DNA from 4 places in the Pantoea sp. B9002 genome. Region 4 is predicted to be linked to each of the others. Evidence: riboswitches for the same ligand, from Rfam matches in the RefSeq annotation. Region 4 holds a riboswitch; each other region holds the start of a gene.
What was found. Region 4 has a riboswitch for thiamine pyrophosphate ahead of HX773_RS22875 (FAD-dependent oxidoreductase). Riboswitches for the same ligand answer to the same signal wherever they lie in the genome.
Positions count from the first base shown of each region.

Region 1: another riboswitch for thiamine pyrophosphate. It lies ahead of HX773_RS18460 (long-chain fatty acid--CoA ligase); the one in region 4 lies ahead of HX773_RS22875 (FAD-dependent oxidoreductase).
Region 2: another riboswitch for thiamine pyrophosphate. It lies ahead of thiB (thiamine ABC transporter substrate binding subunit); the one in region 4 lies ahead of HX773_RS22875 (FAD-dependent oxidoreductase).
Region 3: another riboswitch for thiamine pyrophosphate. It lies ahead of thiC (phosphomethylpyrimidine synthase ThiC); the one in region 4 lies ahead of HX773_RS22875 (FAD-dependent oxidoreductase).

Region 1 is NZ_JACAPA010000037.1:65,821-69,024, reverse strand. It holds gene HX773_RS18480 (sugar phosphate isomerase/epimerase) at 1-409, shown strand, start outside; gene HX773_RS18475 (YgdI/YgdR family lipoprotein) at 495-725, opposite strand; gene HX773_RS18470 (YgdI/YgdR family lipoprotein) at 753-986, opposite strand; gene HX773_RS18465 (DksA/TraR family C4-type zinc finger protein) at 1,069-1,335, opposite strand; TPP riboswitch at 1,457-1,584, shown strand; gene HX773_RS18460 (long-chain fatty acid--CoA ligase) at 1,683-2,765, shown strand; gene HX773_RS18455 (acyl-CoA reductase) at 2,762-3,204, shown strand, end outside.
Region 2 is NZ_JACAPA010000008.1:126,942-130,145, forward strand. It holds gene sgrR (HTH-type transcriptional regulator SgrR) at 1-1,205, shown strand, start outside; TPP riboswitch at 1,241-1,336, shown strand; gene thiB (thiamine ABC transporter substrate binding subunit) at 1,383-2,369, shown strand; gene thiP (thiamine/thiamine pyrophosphate ABC transporter permease ThiP) at 2,369-3,204, shown strand, end outside.
Region 3 is NZ_JACAPA010000040.1:15,324-18,527, forward strand. It holds gene thiE (thiamine phosphate synthase) at 1-61, opposite strand, end outside; gene thiC (phosphomethylpyrimidine synthase ThiC) at 58-1,980, opposite strand; TPP riboswitch at 2,071-2,171, opposite strand; gene rsd (sigma D regulator) at 2,406-2,912, opposite strand; gene nudC (NAD(+) diphosphatase) at 3,001-3,204, shown strand, end outside.
Region 4 is NZ_JACAPA010000054.1:50,793-53,996, forward strand. It holds gene HX773_RS22860 (HesA/MoeB/ThiF family protein) at 1-43, opposite strand, end outside; gene HX773_RS22865 (thiazole synthase) at 55-813, opposite strand; gene thiS (sulfur carrier protein ThiS) at 817-1,014, opposite strand; gene HX773_RS22875 (FAD-dependent oxidoreductase) at 998-1,942, opposite strand; TPP riboswitch at 2,072-2,191, opposite strand; gene HX773_RS22880 (6,7-dimethyl-8-ribityllumazine synthase) at 2,379-2,816, shown strand; gene HX773_RS22885 (MFS transporter) at 2,911-3,204, opposite strand, start outside.

The sequences.
Region 1 (3,204 bases), on a different contig from region 4:
TGATGCGTTTGCGCTGGCAGCCGAAGGTGAACAGCTGTTGCGGGAGGTGGGAAGCGCGGCTGTAGCGTTTAATGGCGATGCCGGCAACATGGTGTCGTTGAGATCCGACGCTGATGCGATAAAGCAAATGCTGCAGTTGTTGCCGCAGATGCGGCATTGTCACATCAAAGATGTATATAAGCAGGGCATAGAGTTTCACTTTCCGCCCATCGGGCAGGGCATATTAGAGTATCAGCCGCTCATCAAGTCACTGGCTGTGCACGATATTCCCTGTACGCTGGAAATCCCGCTGCGTATGCATCGACTGGCTGACAGCATGCCGGTACGCAGTGATACGCCAGTAGAACTGGAACGGATTGTTGAAGTGCTGAGGGAGAGTAAAAGGTATATCGATGGATTGCAGCATTAGACGGGGGGAATCAGGCATTTCAGAACATTAAGTCCGCACCGCTGTTGAGAAAATCCACTACAGCGGGCGGCTTAAGTGGGGAAGATTATTTCTTAGGAATTTCAGAGATCTCTTTCACGTCACTCTTATTCATTTGCTGCTTAACACCATTGGCATCGACGTAACCCAGCAGGCCGGTTTCGGCATCCTGTGGTTTGCCATCGGTGACGATGGTACGTCCATCATTGGTGTGGATCGCGTACGAGGTACGCGTACAGCCGGTCAGTGCGGACAGGGCAATAAGCGCAGTAATAGAAAGCAAAATTGATTTTTTCATTAGTCTCTCCAGGCTGTTAAAAGGATATTAATTATCCAGTTCGCTCATGTTGGTAATCTTGTCGCGATTGATCTGCTCAGTTTTACCGGTTTGCGCATCCTTGTAAGAAACAAGGCCCGTGTCACTGTCGATTTGCGGCTTACCAGACGTCACGATAGTGCGTCCGTCGGTGGTCTTAATCGCCTGATTTGAAGAGCAAGCGGTCAAAGTCATTGCCATAAAAGTGCCAAGAAATGCCGTTGTCAGTACTGTTTTTTTCATCGTGATGAGTTCCTTTCAGTGGAATAAGTTTTAACTACCTAAATAGCTTAGAACATTTTCCTAAAACAGCCAGGAATCGGGGTTATCTCAACTGACTATCCTTACTTCCGCGGCGGTTATAAGCGCTGATCGCCGCCTGTTTTTTATCGATCTTGCTCTGGCAATTCACGCAATAACGCACGCCAGCCAATGCCGCGCGACGTGCTTCCGGGATCGGTTCGCCGCACTCGTCGCAAAACTCCGCACTTTCACCATGACCGAGATTTTCGCGGGCGCGGGCCACCGCGTCATCTACCGTGGCATCAATTTGTTTGTGCACCGCCCCGTCTTCTGACCAACCGCCAGCCATACTTCACCTCCAAAAACTGATGGTGAAAGTATAAGACACGCTGTGATTTATGTCGGGCAGGGCAGAATTTCACGCGTATTTAACAAGGTTGACACATCATCGCGCGCCATCCTAGACTGCGGCTTGTTCCAAGGGGTGCTCTGTTAAGGGGCTGAGATTCTACCGGCTGGCGTGTATGCGTTGGCAACGTAGTGACCCTCCGAACCTGATCCGGCTAATACCGGCGTAGGGATGCGGAACCGCAGGGCGATATTGCGCCTTGATTCCCTCTTTGTGCTTTGTAGCGGACAGTTCGCGCTCTTCAGGCGTGCCTGAGAGTCTCTGCGCAATCGCAAAGGTGGCGACACATGAACGAAACACACATCATCCAGGCTCTGCTGACATTCCTGCAGCGTGAAGATAGCTCAGACGACGACTTCAATCAGTTGGCCCTCGAAATCTTCGCTTATCAGTTCGCACACAATCCACCTTATCGCCGCTTCGCCATCCAGCGCGGACGTACGCCGCTGACGGTGAAAAGCTGGCGCAACATTCCCGCCATCCCGATTAATGCCTTCAAAGATCTGACGCTCAGCTGCCGTCCCACCGACCAAATTGCCGAGATCTTTATGACCAGCGGCACCACCGGCACGGTAAAAGGGCGCAGCTACCATCCGACGCTGGAGGTGTGGAAAAAATCGATGCTGCTCAACTTCCGCCGTCGCTTTATGGCGGGCCGCGAACGCATCCGCATGGGCATTTTGTTCCCGGATACCGTGGCGATGCCGAACTCCTCGCTGGCGACTTACCTTGACCTGGCAATGAAGGAGTGTGGCACGCCAGACAGTGAAGTAATGGTGGGCGAACATGGCCTCGAAACCAGTCGTCTGTTCAGTGCGCTGGAGCAGGCCGAAGCGGGTGGCGAACCCTACGCGCTGCTGGGCGCCAGCTACAGCTACGTGCATCTGCTGGATGAAATGCAGCGCCAGCAACGCCGTTTCGCGCTGCCTGCCGGCAGCCGCATTCTTGATACCGGCGGTTTCAAAGGCCAGTCGCGCGAGATTGGCGCAGAGGAATTCTACGCATCGCTCTCTCACGCCTTCGGCATTCCGCGTTCCCACTGCATCAACATGTACGGTATGACGGAAATCAGCACGCAGTTTTACGACGCGGGCAATGAGCGCTGCCCGCCGGTGAAATCCGGGCCGCACTGGATCCGCACGCGCGTGGTCAATCCGCTCACCGGTGATGATGTGCCGGACGGAGAGGTTGGCGTGCTGGTGCATCACGATCTGGCGCATTTCAACTCGGTTTCGGCTTTGTTAACGGAAGATGCGGGCGTGATGGTGCCCGGCGGATTCCATCTGCTAGGACGTGCGACCGGCGCTGATGCCAAAGGCTGTTCGCTGACCATGGAAGCGTTTCTCGCCAGCGCGCAGGCGGCGCTGTGAAGGAAGTTGCCGGACACCTGCCGGGCCTTTCCGCTGATGAAGTGCAGTGGCATACGCTGAGTTTCAGTCATCGTGGCGAGCGCCTCGAGGTTTGCGTTCCGCAACTTGATGACGCGCAGATAAAGGCGCTCGCAGCGCGCATCCGCACCAACGCCCGCGCTTATCTTCATCAGCTGAGTGTCGCGCAGATCATCGCCATCATTGATGAAGCGGTGGCGCGACTGCTCGATCGTCGTCATCCACTGCGTATCAAAGCCGAAAAGCTGCTGCCCATCGTCACCGGTTACGATGCCGAAATGGTGCGGCTTGGCCTCACCGGCTATCTGAAAACCTTTCGTCAGCCGCAGCTGAAGCGTTTTCTGGCGGAGGATTTCGCCGATCCGCAGATGCTCGACGATTTCCAGCCGCGCCCCAAAGGCGGCTTTGCGCGCGCGTTTGG
Region 2 (3,204 bases), on a different contig from region 4:
GCCTGATGCGCATAAATGAGGAAAAGGGGGAAATCGAACCCGATATCGCCCATCACTGGCAGCAAACCTCGCCGCTGCAGTGGCGTTTCTTCCTGCGCCCGGCGATTCGTTTTCATCATGGTCGTGAACTGGAAATGGCGGATGTGATTGCTTCGCTGGAGCGCGTGCGCAGCCAGCCGCTGTTTTCCCACATCAGTAAACTGGATTCGCCCGCGCCCTGGACGCTGGATATTCATCTGAGCCAGCCGGACGATTGGTTGCCGTGGCTGCTGGCCAGCGTCAGCGCGATGATCCTGCCGCGTGAATGGCCAACGCTGCGCCAGTTTGCCCGCCAGCCGCTTGGTACCGGCCCGTATAGCGTGGTGCGCAATCAGCAAACGCAGCTGAAAATCGCCGCCTTCGATGATTACTTTGGCTATCGCGCGCTGATTGACGATGTGTCGATTTGGGTGCTGCCGGAGATCAGCGACGAGCTGGTGTATGCCGGAGTCAAGTTGCAGGGCGAAACCGCCGATGAAAAATCGGAAGAGAGTCGTCTGGAAGAAGGCTGCTACTTCCTGCTTTACGATCAGCGCTCTGCATTGGGCCGCGATGCGCATTTTCGCCGCTGGGTAAGCTATCTGTTTAATCCCATCGCCTTACTGAATCATGCTGGCGTCGGCTATCAGCGTTACTGGTTCCCGGCTTATGGCTTGCTGCCGCGCTGGCACCATCGCCGCGATCTCACCTCCGCCGACAAACCGGCAGGCTTAACCCAGCTGACGCTGAGCTGGTACAGCCATCACGTTGAGCATGAAGGTATCGCCAACGCGCTGCGACCGCTGCTGGCGCAGCAAGGTGTTGAGCTAATTACTCGCGTCGTGAGCTACGAAGAGTGGTTCGAGGGCGAAGGTGAAAGTGATATCTGGCTCGGCAGCGTCAACTTTACCCTGCCGCTGGAGTACGCGCTGTTCGCGCAACTGTTCGAGTTGCCGTTGATGCATCACTGCATCCCGATTGACTGGCAAGCCGATGCCGCGCGCTGGCGGCAGAAAGCGTTACCGCTGGCGGAATGGAGTAAACAGCTGATCGACCGCGACTATCTGCATCCGCTGTTCCATCACTGGCTGCTGCTGGAAGGACAACGCAGTATGCGCGGCGTGCGACTGAATACGCTCGGCTGGTTTGATTTCAAATCAGCCTGGTTTGCACCACCGGAGCTGTGATCCTTTCGCGCTGTCATATAAATGTCTAGAATGAGCCGTTCTCAACGGGGTGCCTTGATATCAGGGCTGAGAGAAACCCGTCGAACCTGATCCGGCTAATACCGGCGTAGGGATTTGAGATGCCTCACTCCTCAGATCCTTTGCGACTCAACATCTCTTCTCCTCAAGGAGCGCAAAGTGTTAAACAAAGTTCTGCCTGTGTTGCTGCTGGTTGCGGCCCCGGCTTTCGCTGCCAAACCGGTTCTGACCGTTTACACCTACGATTCGTTCTCTGCCGATTGGGGCCCAGGCCCGGCGGTCAAAAAAGCCTTTGAAGCGCAGTGCGACTGCGAACTGAAGTATGTGGCGCTGGAAGATGGCGTATCGCTGCTCAATCGCGTGCGCATGGAAGGCAAAAACAGCAAAGCCGATGTGGTGCTCGGGCTGGATAACAATCTGGTGCAGGCGGCGGAGAAAACCGGCCTGTTTGCCAAAAGCAGCGTCGATACCAGCGGCTTAAAACTGCCGGATGGCTGGAACAATCAAACCTTTATCCCGTTCGATTATGGCTACTTCGCCTTCGTCTACGATAAAAACAAGCTGAAGAACCCGCCGAAAAGCCTGAAAGAGCTGGTTGAAAGCCCGGAAAAATGGCGCGTGATTTATGAAGATCCGCGCACCAGCACGCCGGGCCTTGGCCTGCTGCTGTGGATGCAAAAAGTCTATGGCGATAACGCGCCTGACGCGTGGCAGAAGCTGGCGCAAAAAACCGTTACCGTCACCAAAGGCTGGAGCGAAGCTTACGGCTTGTTCCTGAAGGGCGAAGGCGATCTGGTGTTGAGCTACACCACATCTCCGGCTTATCACATTATCGAAGAGAAGAAAGAGAACTATGCCGCGGCCGAATTCAGCGAAGGCCACTATTTACAGGTGGAAGTCGCCGCGCAACTCGCCAGCAGCAAGCAGCCCAAGCTGGCGCAGCAGTTCATGCAGTTTATGGTTTCTCCGGCCTTCCAGCAGACCATTCCCACCGGCAACTGGATGTATCCGGTGATCAAAAGCGATCTGCCAGCCGGTTATCAAACGCTGCAGGTGCCCGCGAAGGCGTTGCAATTCACGCCAGCCGAAGTTGCCGACCATCGCGCCGCGTGGATCAGCGCATGGCAAAGCGCCGTTAGCCGTTAATGCCCGGCTGGTTGATTCCCGGTAGCGCCATCGCGCTGTTGCTGTGCGCGGTGGCGCTGCTGGCGTTTGGCGCATTGGTGATGGTCGCTCCGGCCACCGACTGGCGCGCGCTACTCGACGACAGCTATCTGCATCATGTGCTGCTGTTCTCGTTTGAGCAGGCGCTGCTGTCGGCGCTGCTGTCGGTGTTGCCCGCGATCCTGCTGGCGCGCGCGCTCTATCGCCGCCGTTTTCCGGGACGCAATCTGCTGCTGCGCCTGTGCGCCATGACGCTGGTGCTGCCGGTGCTGGTGGCGGTGTTTGGCTTGCTCAGCGTGTACGGTCGCAGCGGCTGGCTGGCGCAACTGTGCGCAGCCATTGGCTTTGACTACCACTTTTCGCCGTATGGCCTGCAGGGCATTCTGCTGGCGCACGTCTTCTTTAACCTGCCGCTGGCGACGCGCCTGCTGTTACAGGCGCTGGAGAGCATTCCCGGCGAGCAGCGGCAAGTTGCCGCCCAGCTCGGCCTGCGCGGCTGGAATCTGTTTCGTTTGCTGGAGTGGCCGTGGCTGCGCCGTCAGATTCTGCCGACGGCGGCGCTGATCTTTATGCTCTGTTTCGCCAGCTTCGCCACAGTGCTGGCGCTGGGCGGTGGGCCGCAGGCGACCACGCTGGAACTGGCGATCTACCAGGCGCTGAATTTCGATTACGATCCCGGCCGCGCGGCGCTGCTGGCGCTGTTACAGCTCGGCTGCTGTTTGCTGCTGGTGCTGCTGAGCCAGCGCTTTAGCAAAGCCATTCCCACCGGCAGCCAGAGCATTCGCGGCTGGCGCGATCCGCAGGATTCATGGCAGGC
Region 3 (3,204 bases), on a different contig from region 4:
CGCTATCAACAACCGGATACAGCCCCAGTTTTGGGGCCGTGGCAGGAAAGGCGTTGGTCATACATTTTCCTCTTTAAGGGTATCGGCAGCGTGATAGATCTCGCCGCCACGATTGCGAAAGGCGTCCGACATTTGCGCCATACCCATCTCAATCGGCTGAGCTTCAGCCTGTTGGCGGGCGGCAAACTCACGCACTTCCTGCGTAATTTTCATCGAGCAGAATTTCGGGCCGCACATCGAGCAGAAGTGCGCCACTTTTCCCGATTCCTGCGGCAGGGTTTCATCGTGATAGGCGCGTGCGGTGTGTGGATCGAGCGCCAGATTGAACTGATCTTCCCAGCGGAATTCAAAACGCGCTTTCGACATCGCATTGTCGCGGATCTGTGCGCCGGGATGACCTTTCGCCAGATCCGCTGCGTGTGCGGCGATCTTGTAAGTGATCAGCCCTTGCTTCACATCCTCTTTATTCGGCAAACCGAGGTGCTCTTTCGGCGTCACGTAACACAGCATGGCGCAGCCGAACCAGCCAATCATGGCCGCGCCGATGCCGGAAGTGAAATGGTCATAGCCGGGCGCGATATCGGTGGTGAGCGGGCCAAGCGTGTAAAACGGGGCTTCGTGACAGTGCTCAAGCTGTTCGGTCATATTGCGACGAATCATCTGCATCGGCACATGGCCCGGACCTTCAATCATCACCTGCACATCGTATTCCCAGGCGATTTTGGTCAGTTCGCCCAGCGTATGCAGTTCAGCAAATTGCGCCTCATCGTTGGCATCCTGAATCGAACCGGGACGCAGGCCGTCGCCGAGCGACAGCGCCACATCGTAGGCGGCACAAATTTCACAAATCTCGCGGAAGTGCAGATAGAGGAAGCTTTCGGTGTGATGGGACAGGCACCATTTCGCCATAATCGAGCCGCCGCGCGACACAATGCCGGTCAGGCGTTTGGCCGTCATCGGCACATAGCGCAGCAGCACGCCGGCGTGAATGGTGAAGTAGTCAACGCCTTGTTCCGCCTGCTCCAGAAGCGTGTCGCGGAAAATCTCCCAGTTGAGATCTTCTGCAATGCCGTTCACTTTCTCCAACGCCTGATAAATCGGCACCGTACCAATCGGCACCGGGCTGTTACGCAAAATCCACTCACGCGTTTCATGGATGTAGCGGCCAGTAGAGAGATCCATCACGGTGTCTGCGCCCCAGCGCGTTGACCACACCAGCTTCTCCACTTCCTCTTCAATTGATGAGCTCACCGCAGAGTTGCCAATGTTGGCATTCACCTTCACCAGGAAGTTGCGGCCGATAATCATCGGTTCGGATTCGGGATGGTTGATGTTAGAGGGGATGATGGCGCGGCCGCTGGCGACTTCCTGACGGACAAATTCCGCGGTGATATTTTCCGGCAAGTTAGCGCCAAAACTGTGGCCCGGATGCTGCTGTAGCAGCACTTCACCGCGAATACGCTCGCGGCCCATGTTTTCACGCAGCGCAATAAACTCCATCTCCGGCGTGATGATGCCCTGCCGCGCATAGTGCAGTTGAGTAACCCGGTGACCCGCTTTGGCACGGCGCGGTTGCGGCAGATGCTCAAAACGCAGATGGTCGAGGCCTTCATCCGCCAGACGCTGCTGAGTGTAACTGGAACTCAGCTGGTGGATGGTTTCGCTGTCACCGCGTTCTTCGATCCAGTTGGCGCGCAGTCTTGCGAGCCCCTGATGCACATCAATAGTGGCTTGAGGATCGCCATAAGCACCGGCGGTGTCGTAAACCGGCACCGCTTCATTCGGCTCATAGCGCGGATTCTCTTTGCTGCCGCCAATGTGTGTCGGACTGAGCTGTATCTCACGCATCGGCACGCGAATATCCGCGCGGCTGCCGGTGATCCAGATACGTTTGGAGTTGGGGAAAGCGGTTCCCTGCAGGGAATCGATAAATTCTTGCGCCTGAGCGCGTTGTTCACGACGAGAAGTTTTAGCAGACATAGCAAGTTTCCGGTAAAGGTTGGAAGTTGCTTGTCCAGAGTTCGGAAGGAGTAACAGGTACGGTGCCGGGCGCCAACATGCACCGTGCTGATAATGTCTACTCTTGTTCCCTTCGCAGGTACTAACCTGATCAGGTTCCGCGGATCCCGAATTAACGGTCTCAGCCCCGAAGGGCACTCCGACAAGTTGGTGTTTTACGATATAAGCTACTTTGCTTGCTATGTCACGCCCGGGCAGTGCTCGTGACCGTCACGTACTACGTGTACGCTCCGGTCCCTGCGCGCTGTCCGAGCGTGAACTCGCTGCGCACGCTACGCTTATATCGCAAAATTTGACTCTTCAGGTTCAGGAAGAGGCATTAAAAAAAGCCCGTTCAGCATAAGAGGGCTTTTCTTGAATAACAAGTTTTTTACATCTTCGGGATGTTAAGCCGGGCGGGCGATGATACTGTCGTTGGCAACCGGCGGACGCGCCAGCTGGTTGTCCCAGGCGAGCTGCACCAGCTTATCTTCCAGCGTAAAGCGCGATTCCAGCACTTCGCCGACTTCGGAGAGTGCGGTTTGAAAATCCACGCAATTATCATCGTTAATCGCTTGCTGCAGATGGCTGTCGTAGAGCTGCATGATGCGGTCGGTATTCGCCTCAAGTGCCGGATAAATCTGCGCGGCCACGATTAATGGGCTATCACCCTGCATCTCACTAATGATGTGTTCATACACGCTGAAATGGCCAGTAGACAGGTAATCCACCAGGTTGTGACAAAATGCATCCAGCGCCTGTTCATCCAGCGTGGATAACGCATCTTTTTGTGGCTTCATGCCAATAAGCTCGTAGTAAGTGACGAGCAGCTGTCGACGGGCGCGCAGCCATGAATCAACCAATTCATTTCCGCCGCCAACACGCTCTGTCAGGTTCTCTAACTGGTTAAGCATATGGGGCTCCAGGTAGGTTATAGTTGTTTATTACAAACTTAATATTAGGATTTCAGCGTGCGATTTGACGCTAAGGACAACGATTAAGATGCAACGTGAGATCTCAAGCTTAGACGCTGGATGGTGGGTTGTCAGCCATGAGCAAAAACTTTGGTTGCCGCAGGGCGAATTGCCGCATGGCTTAGCCACCGATTTTGGCCTCAACGGCAGCAACGCGATTTTGATCGGCGAGTGGCAGGGCGAGAATGTCTGGCTGGTACGCGAATCGCGTCCGGATAGCATGGGCTCCGTG
Region 4 (3,204 bases):
CACCGATTTCCGCCAGCATCATCTGGCGTTGATAACGTTGCATATTTGCCGTCCTCAACTCAGATTTGCCAGGCCGAAGATCGGCGTGGACGCGGCGGCCATATCGCGCTTCTCCATCAGTCCGGCAGCGCGCGCGGCCTGTCCGGCTTCAATCGCCAGCCGGAAAGCGTTGGCCATGCCGATCGGATCGCCGGCTTTGGCGACGGCGGTGTTAAGCAGAATGCCATCGAAGCCCATCTCCATCGCCTGAGCCGCCTGCGACGGCGCGCCAATGCCAGCATCAATGATCAGTGGAATATCGCTGAACCACGCACGCATGGCGCGCAGGCCGTCGATGTTGCGCAAACCCTGGCCAGAACCAATCGGCGCGCCCCACGGCATCAACAGTTCGCAACCCGCCGCCAGCAGCTTTTCGCCGACGATCAGATCTTCGGTGGTGTACGGAAACACCTGAAAACCCTCTGCGCTGAGGATGCGCGCGGCTTCCACCAGCGCGAAAGGATCCGGTTGCAGCGTGTCGGCGTGACCAATCACTTCCAGCTTGATCCACGCGGTGTTGAACAGTTCGCGCGCCATGTGCGCGGTAGTGACGGCTTCCTTCACCGTGTGACAACCGGCGGTATTCGGTAACACACGGATGTTAAGTCCGGTCAGCAGTTCGCGGAAAGCCGCGCCCGCCGCGCCTTCGCGCCGTAAACTAACGGTGATGATGTCGGTACCGGAGGCGGCAATCGCCTGCTGCAAAATGGCAGGCGACGGATAGCCGGCGGTGCCGAGCAGAAAGCGTGATTGCGGTTTAAAATCGTAAAACATCGCTTAACCTCCCTGCATCGGTGACAGCACTTCGAGCTGGCAACCTTCATCCAGCCGCTGCGTGTCGTACTGACTTTTTGGCACAAACGCACCGTTGTAGGCGGTGGCGACGCAGGCCACATCAATTTGCTGCTCGATCAGCAATTCGCTCAGGCTCGTTGCCTGGGTGCTGATGGCGCGGCCGTTAAGCTGAATATTCATTGTTGAGTTCCCCAGAAATGCGCTGCATCAGCTGCTCTGCCAACATGGGTGCCAGCAGAAAACCGTGGCGATACATGCCGTTGAGATAAAAGGTGTGATTGTGATAGTGGATTTCCGGCAGATTTGCCGGATAAGCCGGACGCAACCCGCTGCCGCTCTCAATCACGCGTGCTTCGGCTAAGGCGGGATGAATGGCGTAGGCGGCGCTGAGCAGCTCCATCATGGCGCGCGCGCTGATGGCGCTGGCATCGTCGCTCTCAATCATGGTGGCGCCGAGCATAAAGTGGCCGCCGCGACGCGGCACCAGATAGCAGGGAAAACGCGGATGCAGCAGACGAATCGGGCGGGAAAACTGCACTTCATCGCTGTGCAGAATCAGCATCTCGCCGCGTACCGCACGCAGGCGCGGCAGTTGCGGCGCAGCGTGGATGCCGCGACAATCGATAATCTGGCCGCCTTGTGCGTGGTTGCTGAATGACACGCCGCGCGCGATCAGCGCGTCACGCATCTCCTGCAACGCCAGACGCGGATCGAGATGCGCCTCACCGGCGAAAAAAAGACCGCGCGCAAAGCGCCCTTCCAGCGCCGGTTCGATGTCGGCGGGTTCGACCCATTGATGCTGCTCAGTCATGCGGGCGAAACGGTTGAGTTCCTGGCTATCGCGCGGCGGTGCAACCACTAACGTGCCCTGATGCTCGACGCTGCTGACGCGCTGTTGCCACCATGCGGCAGCATGTTGCCCAAGAGTGATGACGTCACGCGGTGCACTTTCGGCTTCACACCAGGGCGCGAGCATGCCGCCAGCAAACCACGATGCCGGGCGGCGCGCGTCATCGCCAATCACCTCGACGTCTTCGCCGCGTTCCGCCAGCAAAGTGGCTACACACAAACCCGCCACGCCGCAGCCGAGTACGCTCCAGCGGCTCACAGCGCCGGTTCCAGGATGTTCAAACAGGGGGAATTCACATCGGCCTCTCAGTGTTAGCTGAGACCCGCAGATACAGGAGAAGGGAAATGGCGCATCCATCGAGCTTGCCTGAGCGCCAGACAGCCCAATGAAAAAGACTGTCAGTCTTCCTACGCCAGTATCAACTGGGTCAGGTTCAAAGGGTCGCTAAGCCGCGCAGTGCGCTATTAGCCTCTCAGTCTCTTTGGCGAGACTCCCCCGACGCGTCTATTTGTATTGCAGGCGCTGGTCGCCGTCAAGCGCGGAATAACCTGACGGTTTACAGGGAAATAAGCAGCAAGGCATTTATCGCTACCTGGGCTTTGTGGATCACAAACGTAACATATGGTATACAAACACATTATTGCTGAGAGTGGATTTCTCTCTAATTTTATAAACAGGTGATGTCGGAATAACCATGAACAATATTAAAATTGCATTTATTAAAGCCGGCTGGCACAAAGAAATTGTCCATAATGCCTTGGTGGGTTTTGAAAAAGAATTAGCCGATCAATCCGTTGAAGCGGAATTAAAAGTGCTGGAAGTGCCTGGTGCATTTGAAATGCCGCTGCTGGCAAAGCGTCTGGCCGAAACCGGCAAGTACGATGCGATTGTCTGCGCCGCGCTGGTGGTTGACGGCGGTATCTATCGCCATGATTTCGTTGCCGCTGCGGTAGTTGATGGCCTGATGAATGTGCAGCTGACCACCAACGTACCGGTGTTCTCCGTTTCATTAACCCCACATAATTTCCAGCCGGTTGATGTTATCGAAAACTTCTATACCGAGCATTTCATTAAGAAAGGCAAAGAAGCGGCGCGCGCGGTGCTGGCTATTCACAATCTTTCAATTGATTGATGCATTAAAAAGGGAGCACCTCAGCAGGCGCTCCCTTTTTATTAATTATGCCTTTCAACAGTTAATATTCAGAATAGTGCCAGCCTCGCTTGATTCAATGTTTCACACTCATCAAATGATTACTCTTCATATCTCGGCGCGTTTCAGACGGATTGATATCGCACTCCTTAGGCAGCATTAGCGTAAAGATTCCGGCAATCACCAGCGAACCCGCCAGCCAGCAGATCGCCACGTTTTGGCTATACAGCAGCGTCATGATCCCGACTAAGTACGGTCCGCAGAATCCGCCCAGATTACCCAAGCCATTGATCACGCCGCGCGCGCTGCCCGCCACTTCCGGCGCAGCGATACGTCCGGGAATCGACCAGAACGGGCTGGTTGCCGCTTT